DNA from 3 places in the Enterococcus sp. AZ126 genome. Region 1 is predicted to be linked to each of the others. Evidence: predicted binding sites of a transcription regulator. Region 1 holds the regulator's gene; each other region holds the start of a gene.
The links. Region 1 encodes NrdR, which represses ribonucleotide reductase genes. Its sites were predicted from a motif close to ACACNATATATNGTGT; they were not measured.
Positions count from the first base shown of each region.

Region 2: nrdH (glutaredoxin-like protein NrdH) is a predicted target of NrdR. The motif match lies at 1,261-1,276, and genes of this name have one in related genera.
Region 3: nrdD (anaerobic ribonucleoside-triphosphate reductase) is a predicted target of NrdR. The motif match lies at 1,112-1,127, and genes of this name have one in related genera.

Region 1 is NZ_JBIOSB010000001.1:576,950-579,226, reverse strand. Features, by position in the region: gene coaE (dephospho-CoA kinase) at 1-525, shown strand, start outside; gene nrdR (transcriptional regulator NrdR) at 1,209-1,694, shown strand; gene IGI43_RS02810 (replication initiation and membrane attachment family protein) at 1,707-2,277, shown strand, end outside.
Region 2 is NZ_JBIOSB010000001.1:1,496,931-1,499,207, forward strand. Features, by position in the region: gene feoB (ferrous iron transport protein B) at 1-386, opposite strand, end outside; gene IGI43_RS07270 (FeoA family protein) at 390-857, opposite strand; gene nrdH (glutaredoxin-like protein NrdH) at 1,344-1,568, shown strand; gene nrdI (class Ib ribonucleoside-diphosphate reductase assembly flavoprotein NrdI) at 1,569-1,946, shown strand; gene nrdE (class 1b ribonucleoside-diphosphate reductase subunit alpha) at 1,927-2,277, shown strand, end outside.
Region 3 is NZ_JBIOSB010000001.1:3,128,913-3,131,189, reverse strand. Features, by position in the region: gene IGI43_RS14715 (FtsX-like permease family protein) at 1-123, opposite strand, end outside; gene IGI43_RS14710 (ABC transporter ATP-binding protein) at 113-880, opposite strand; gene nrdD (anaerobic ribonucleoside-triphosphate reductase) at 1,189-2,277, shown strand, end outside.

The sequences.
Region 1 (2,277 bases):
CTGGGATTCCCTGTTGTCGATGCTGATGTAATTGCTAGAGAAATTGTTGAAATAGGAATGCCGGCATTAGGGGAAGTAGTTTCTCTTTTTGGTTCGGAAATACTAAATTCAGATGGTTCATTAGACCGAAAAAAATTAGGTGAAATCATTTTTTCTGATGAGGAAAAAAGAAAAAAATTGAATAGCACACTCTCTCCTTTTTTGAAAGAGAGGATTTTAGCTGAGATTGCTGATAAAAAAAGTAAAGCACCATTAGTTATAGTTGATATTCCTTTATTGTATGAAGGAGGCTATGAGAAATTTGTCGATAAGGTAGCAGTCGTCTACATTCCAAAAACAATGCAATTGACTCGTTTGATGAAACGAGATAACTTAACAGAAAGAGAAGCCCAACAACGAATAACGAGCCAGTTGCCTATCGAGAAGAAAAGACAAAAGGCAGATATCTTATTCGATAATCAAAACAGTATCGAAGAAACAGAGAAATTAGTGGGAAAATGGGTATTAGAAAATAAATTTAAGTAAAATATCAGAATTTTAGTCTTTATATTTTTTACAATAATCTAACGCTAATAAAGTCATTAATGTGAAACTACGTATAAAACATTGTTTTTTCGTGGTTTCTTTTTTTACACATCAATAAGTGGACAAAATCAATCTATATACAAAAATTAAAATAACTGAAAATTCGTTAGAATAAATTGTCCGTCCTATCAGTGATAATAAAGTCAGGTCAGTTATTTGAAAAATTCAAGTTCAAAGTCTTTCAGAACATTTTTGGACGAAATTTCAAGATATTATTTATTCTGATTCATCTCAAATTGTTTGAGCATCTTAATCTCAAACAGGGAATGCGATTGTTTGTTCTAGCAACATAAACTTGGGATAGAAGTTGAAGTCTCTTTTGTCCTGGTAGGTTATTTATTCTATTTTGTTATTAGGGATCCGCTTTTATTCCTTAGTAACAATTCTTAAAAACAGGTTGGACGACGCGTTAAAAAGCGATGATACGATGGACTGAGATATAAGCGTGTCTCATGTCTTCTTTTATTTTTATTAGGCTATTTTCCCAAATGAAATGATAATAAAATTCTTTATGAAGTCATTGCAGATGGATGGTTTCTCACTCATTTCATGTTATAATACAGATAGTTAAATAAAAATCAAACTAAATTGTAGATAGTATAAGATAAAATGAGGTGAAAACTATGCGTTGTCCAAGATGTCATCATAATAATTCCCGTGTAATCGATAGTCGTCAAGCGGATGATGGTCGCGCCATTCGTCGTCGTAGAGAATGTGAGAACTGCAATTACCGTTTTACAACATTCGAACGCATTGAAGCAGCACCATTATTAGTCATCAAGAAAAATGGTGATAGGGAAGAATTTAATAGAGAAAAAATTTTACGCGGACTGATCCGTTCGGCCGAAAAACGTCCGGTTGCTATGGAACAAATGGAGCAAATAGTCGATAATGTCGAAAACCGTGTGCGTAGTTTAGGTGAAAATGAAATTTCGACAACTTTGGTCGGAGAGTATGTAATGGAAGATTTAGTTAATTTGGATGAAATCGCCTATATTCGATTTGCCAGTGTCTACCGTCAATTTAAAGATATGAGTGTGTTCTTGAAAGAACTACAAGGAATCGTAGACAAAGCCAAATCTTCAAATTCAGATACAACGAAAGAATAAGGAGGTCTTTCCTTGAAAGACAATTGGAAAGAAGTCCATCCTAAAAGTATTTTTCAAGTAGCACTATCTTATCCTTTATCTAATCAAGAACAAGAGATATTGACGCTTTTATATCAGCCAATGATTGGTGCAGAAGCTTTTAGTTTATACTTGACCCTTTTATCAGAAGTAGAAGAGATCGGGGTAAGTGAGTCTCTTTTTCATGCTGAATTAATCACGATGATGGATATGAGTATCAAGCAAATTCAAGCCGCTAGAAAGAAATTAGAAGGTATTGGGTTATTAGGGACCTTTAGCAAAGACGATCCTGAACTAGGAACACAGTATTTATACCGATTGAATCATCCTGAAACAGCTGAACGTTTTTTTAAAGATGAAGTATTGTCATTGACATTAATGAACAGTGTAGGACAAAGAAAGTTAGAAAAATTGTTTGAACGATTTAAACCCAAATTTGTCAATTTGACTGGTTTTGAAGAGATCTCAGCCAGTTTTAAAGATGTTTATTTATTTAAAGAAGAACAAATCATTTCACAAAGTAAGCAGTTAAGTCGAATGGAACAAGCATTCAAAGAGCCTAGAC
Region 2 (2,277 bases), 920 kb from region 1:
ATATTAATTTTTCTTTCGGTTTTATCTAAAATATCCATCATATTCAAACCAATAACAACGGGGATTCCCGTCTCCATCAATTGAGTTGTTAAATATAGGTTTCGTTCTAAGTTTGTGGCATCGACAATATTGACAATAACATCTGGACTACCACTGAGCAAATAATCTCTGGCAACCACTTCTTCCGGCGTGTAAGGGGAAAGAGAATAAATACCTGGTAAATCTTGAATCGTTACTTGCTTGTTTCTTTTCAGCTTTCCCTCTTTTCGTTCAACCGTCACACCTGGCCAATTTCCTACATATTGATTTGCACCTGTCAATGCATTAAATGCTGTTGTTTTCCCACTATTCGGATTTCCTGTCAGTGCGATATGCTGTTCTTTCATTGCTTACCCCTCCTTTTGTACCAAGACTAATTCGGCTTCATTTTTTCTTAGCGTCAGTTCATATCCTCGAAGATTGATTTCGATTGGGTCTCCTAAAGGCGCCATTTTTCGTACAAGGATATCTACACCCTTTGTCAGTCCCATATCCATTAACCTTCTTTTAACAGCACCTTGCCCATGAATACCTACTACTTGCGCTTTTTCTCCTACTTTTAATTGATCTAGAGATAACCAGTTTTCTTCATTGATACTTTTTTCTACTATTATAATATGTTTTAGCACAGATAAATTGATCGCAATACGGCTATTGTGCAATAAAACAATGCCATTTTCACCGGAATAATTCACCAGCACAACTTTTCCACCTGGCACAAGTCCAAGATTACTTAAGTGTTTCTTCGCAAAACCTTCTGCCTGAATCTTTTCAATTATATAAACCTTATTCAATTTTGCCTGTGCCAACGTCAGCATTGCGTTATCCTCCTTAATTTAAAAACTGAACGAGCTTACTTATCACGATCTAGGTAAAGTACAAAAGAGGAGACTTAAGCATTGTGAAAAAGTTTCATCTATTATTCTATTGATATTGAGAATCGTTCTCATTAAGTATACTTGTTTGTGAGGTTTAAATCAATCTTCTTTCTACTTCATGATAAGAAAATATTTTCAATCAAAAAAGAGCTTGATTCATTAGTGTGTCCTATTTCTACTACCCCCTACATCTTGTGTTCAATCGATTAGAATTTTCAAGATAAAATTTAATAAATTTCTTTTTTTACGGCTAAAACAATCATAACAGTCGTTTAAATATTGAGACTACGCGTTTTCATATTTCTTTCAAAAACACAAAACTTGGTATTGAATCAAAATGCAACCACAATATATAGTGCCTAAGTGTTGACTTTTTTTCTAAGAGATTTATACTAGTAAAGTAAACTAATTTAGGGGGAATTAAAAATGAACGTAAAAATCTTTTCTAAAAATAATTGTATCCAATGTAAGATGGCAAAACGCTTTTTGAGCGAGAATAATATAGCATTTGAAGAAGTAAACATCGATATCCAACCAGATGCAATCGACTGGTTAAAAGAACAAGGTTTCCAAAGTGTTCCGGTTATCACTTCTGATGCTGCTACAGTTGTAGGATTTCGTCCTGATCAATTAAAACAATTGGCTAGCTAAATGAAAATTGTCTATTTTACAGTTACCGGACAAACCAGACGCTTCATTAAAAAATTGGATTTAGCAGCTTATGAAATTGAGCCTGCAAATCCTTTTTTTGAGATAAATGAGCCTTTTGTTTTAGTCGTTCCTACTTATGACAAAGAAATCACTGAAGTAGTGAACGATTTTCTTGATTTTAAAAGTAATCGAGTAAACTTGCAAGGTGTTGCTGGAGGCGGCAACTTAAATTTTGCAGAATTATTTGTTTATACAGCCAAAGACATAGCACGTGATTACAACGTTCCAATGCTTTTTGCCTTTGAATTTAGCGGAACAAACGAAGACGTGGAATCCTTTAAGAAAGTAGTGAATGAACTTGAGTCTAAAAGAAATTAAAGATGTTAGCTATTTTAAGCTGAATAATGAGATCAATCGTCCTGTTGACGGACAAATTCCTTTACATAAGGATAAAGAAGCGCTGGAAGCTTTCTTTAAAGAAAATGTTCTTCCTAATACAAGAACCTTCAATAGTATAGAAGAAAAAATCAAATACTTGATCGACAATGATTATTTAGAAACTGCATTTATTGAAAAATACTCTATGGCTTTTATTGAACAATTATATATATTTCTTGATGAGCAACAGTTTGAATTCAAATCATTCATGGCAGCTTACAAGTTTTATTCACAATATGCACTTAAAAACAATGAAGGAACTGAATACTTA
Region 3 (2,277 bases), 2.6 Mb from region 1:
TCTATTATAGGTAATCGCACTAAAAGAATAGTAAACAACTACTGCAAAAGTCATACTAACAAAGTAAACAAAATAATTAAGAAATTGGCCTTTGAAATTTTTCCAAGACAAATTAAAAATCATTGGCACGACCACCTCCGCCAATCGTAGCTTGCATATCGATCACACGGTTAAAAAATTCTTTTCTTGAGCCTTGGCGAACAACTTCTGAAAATATCACACCATCTTTAATAAATAAAATCCGATTGCAATAACTTGCTGTATAAGGATCATGTGTGACCATCATGATGGTCGCATCATCTTGTAAGTTCATATTTGTCATATATTGCAATAACTCAGCAGCTGATTTAGAATCCAAAGATCCTGTTGGTTCATCTGCAAAAATTATTTTGGGTTTAGTGATCAATGCACGAGCAGCTGCTACTCGTTGCTTTTGTCCAACAGAAATAGTATTTGGAAAAGTGTTTAGTAATTGGTCGATACCTAAAACACTTGCAACATGAGCTAAACGCTTTTCCATTTCAACTAAGGGCATTCGATCGACTGTCAAAGGGAGTAAAATATTATCTTTAACAGTCAAAGTATCCATTAAATTGAAATTTTGAAAGATAAACCCTAATTTTTTACGACGAAAATCACTGATCTGATTATCGCGCATTTTCAAAATATCCTGCCCGTCAATTTGAACAGTCCCGATCGTAGGCAACGTAATCGTTGAGATAGTACTCAGTAATGTTGATTTTCCCGCACCACTTGGTCCCATAATTCCCACAAATTCACCTTGATCAACGGAAAAGGAAATATTATTCAATACCTGAACTTTATTATTTCGATAGCCATATGATTTACTTAAATGATTCACTTCTAGAATTTTTTTCATCTTTTTTCGCTCCAGTTTATTCATTATTCTTATTCTATCAATATTTGGCGTAACTGAACATCGTTTCCTCTTACAATTAAGTAAGAATCATTTTTTTTATTTTATTTTTTAATTTCTAAGCAAGAATGTTGTGACAATTCCTACAAACCTTTCGGCGAGTTGTTTTCACTATTTTTTCATTTCTAATAAACACTATATGTAGTTGCATCAGTATGATTAAAATTAAGTTTCACACTATATATAGTTGAAAGATTTATTGAATTGTTTTATGATAAGGAAGGAATAAATCTATGAGGAGATGGGTAAAAATGATGGAGATTAAGCAAGCTAATAATGAAGTAAGTTCTACTGATTCAGCCCTGCACAAGATAAAAATTGTAAAAAGAGATGGGCGATTGGTCGATTTTGATGATCAGAAAATTTATGACGCTTTGATCAAAGCTGAACAAAATATTCGCGGTTCTTTAGACCCGCTTGCCCATGAGCGTATTCAAGAAATTGTCGAAAGAATCGATCGAGAAATTGCCGATCGTTTCGCTGAAGATGTAAAAATATATGAAATCCAAAATATTGTCGAACATATTTTACTAGCAAGAAATGAATATGAGTTGGCTGAAGAATACATCAATTACCGTACTCGCCGTGATTTTGAGCGTAGTAAAGCAACTGATATCAACTTTACGATCAGTAAGTTGATCAATAAGGATCAGTCTGTTGTGAATGAAAATGCTAATAAAGATAGTGATGTTTTTAATACACAACGAGATTTAACTGCTGGAATCGTTGGTAAATCGATTGGACTTAAAATGCTGCCTCCTCATGTTGCCAATGCTCACCAAAAAGGTGATATACATTATCACGATTTAGATTATCATCCCTATACACCAATGACAAACTGCTGTTTGATTGATTTTAAAGGGATGTTGAATAATGGTTTTAAAATCGGAAATGCCGAAGTTGAAGCACCAAAGTCGATCCAAACAGCGACTGCTCAAATTTCACAAATCATCGCAAACGTAGCTTCTAGCCAGTACGGTGGTTGTTCGGCAGATCGTGTAGATGAATTGTTGGCACCGTTTGCTGAATTAAATTATCAAAAACATTTAGCTGACGCAAAAGAATGGATCGAAGGCTCTGATCGCCAGGAAGCTTACGCAAAAAGTAAAACAAAAAAAGATATTTACGATGCGATGCAAAGTTTAGAATACGAGATCAATACATTATTTACTTCCAATGGTCAGACACCGTTCACTTCTTTAGGATTTGGTTTAGGTCTGAGCTGGTTTGAACGTGAAATTCAACGAGCTATTTTACAAATCCGGATCAATGGTTTAGGCAGTGAACACAGAACGGCTATTTTTCCTAAATTGATTTTCACATTAAAACGCGGCGTAAAT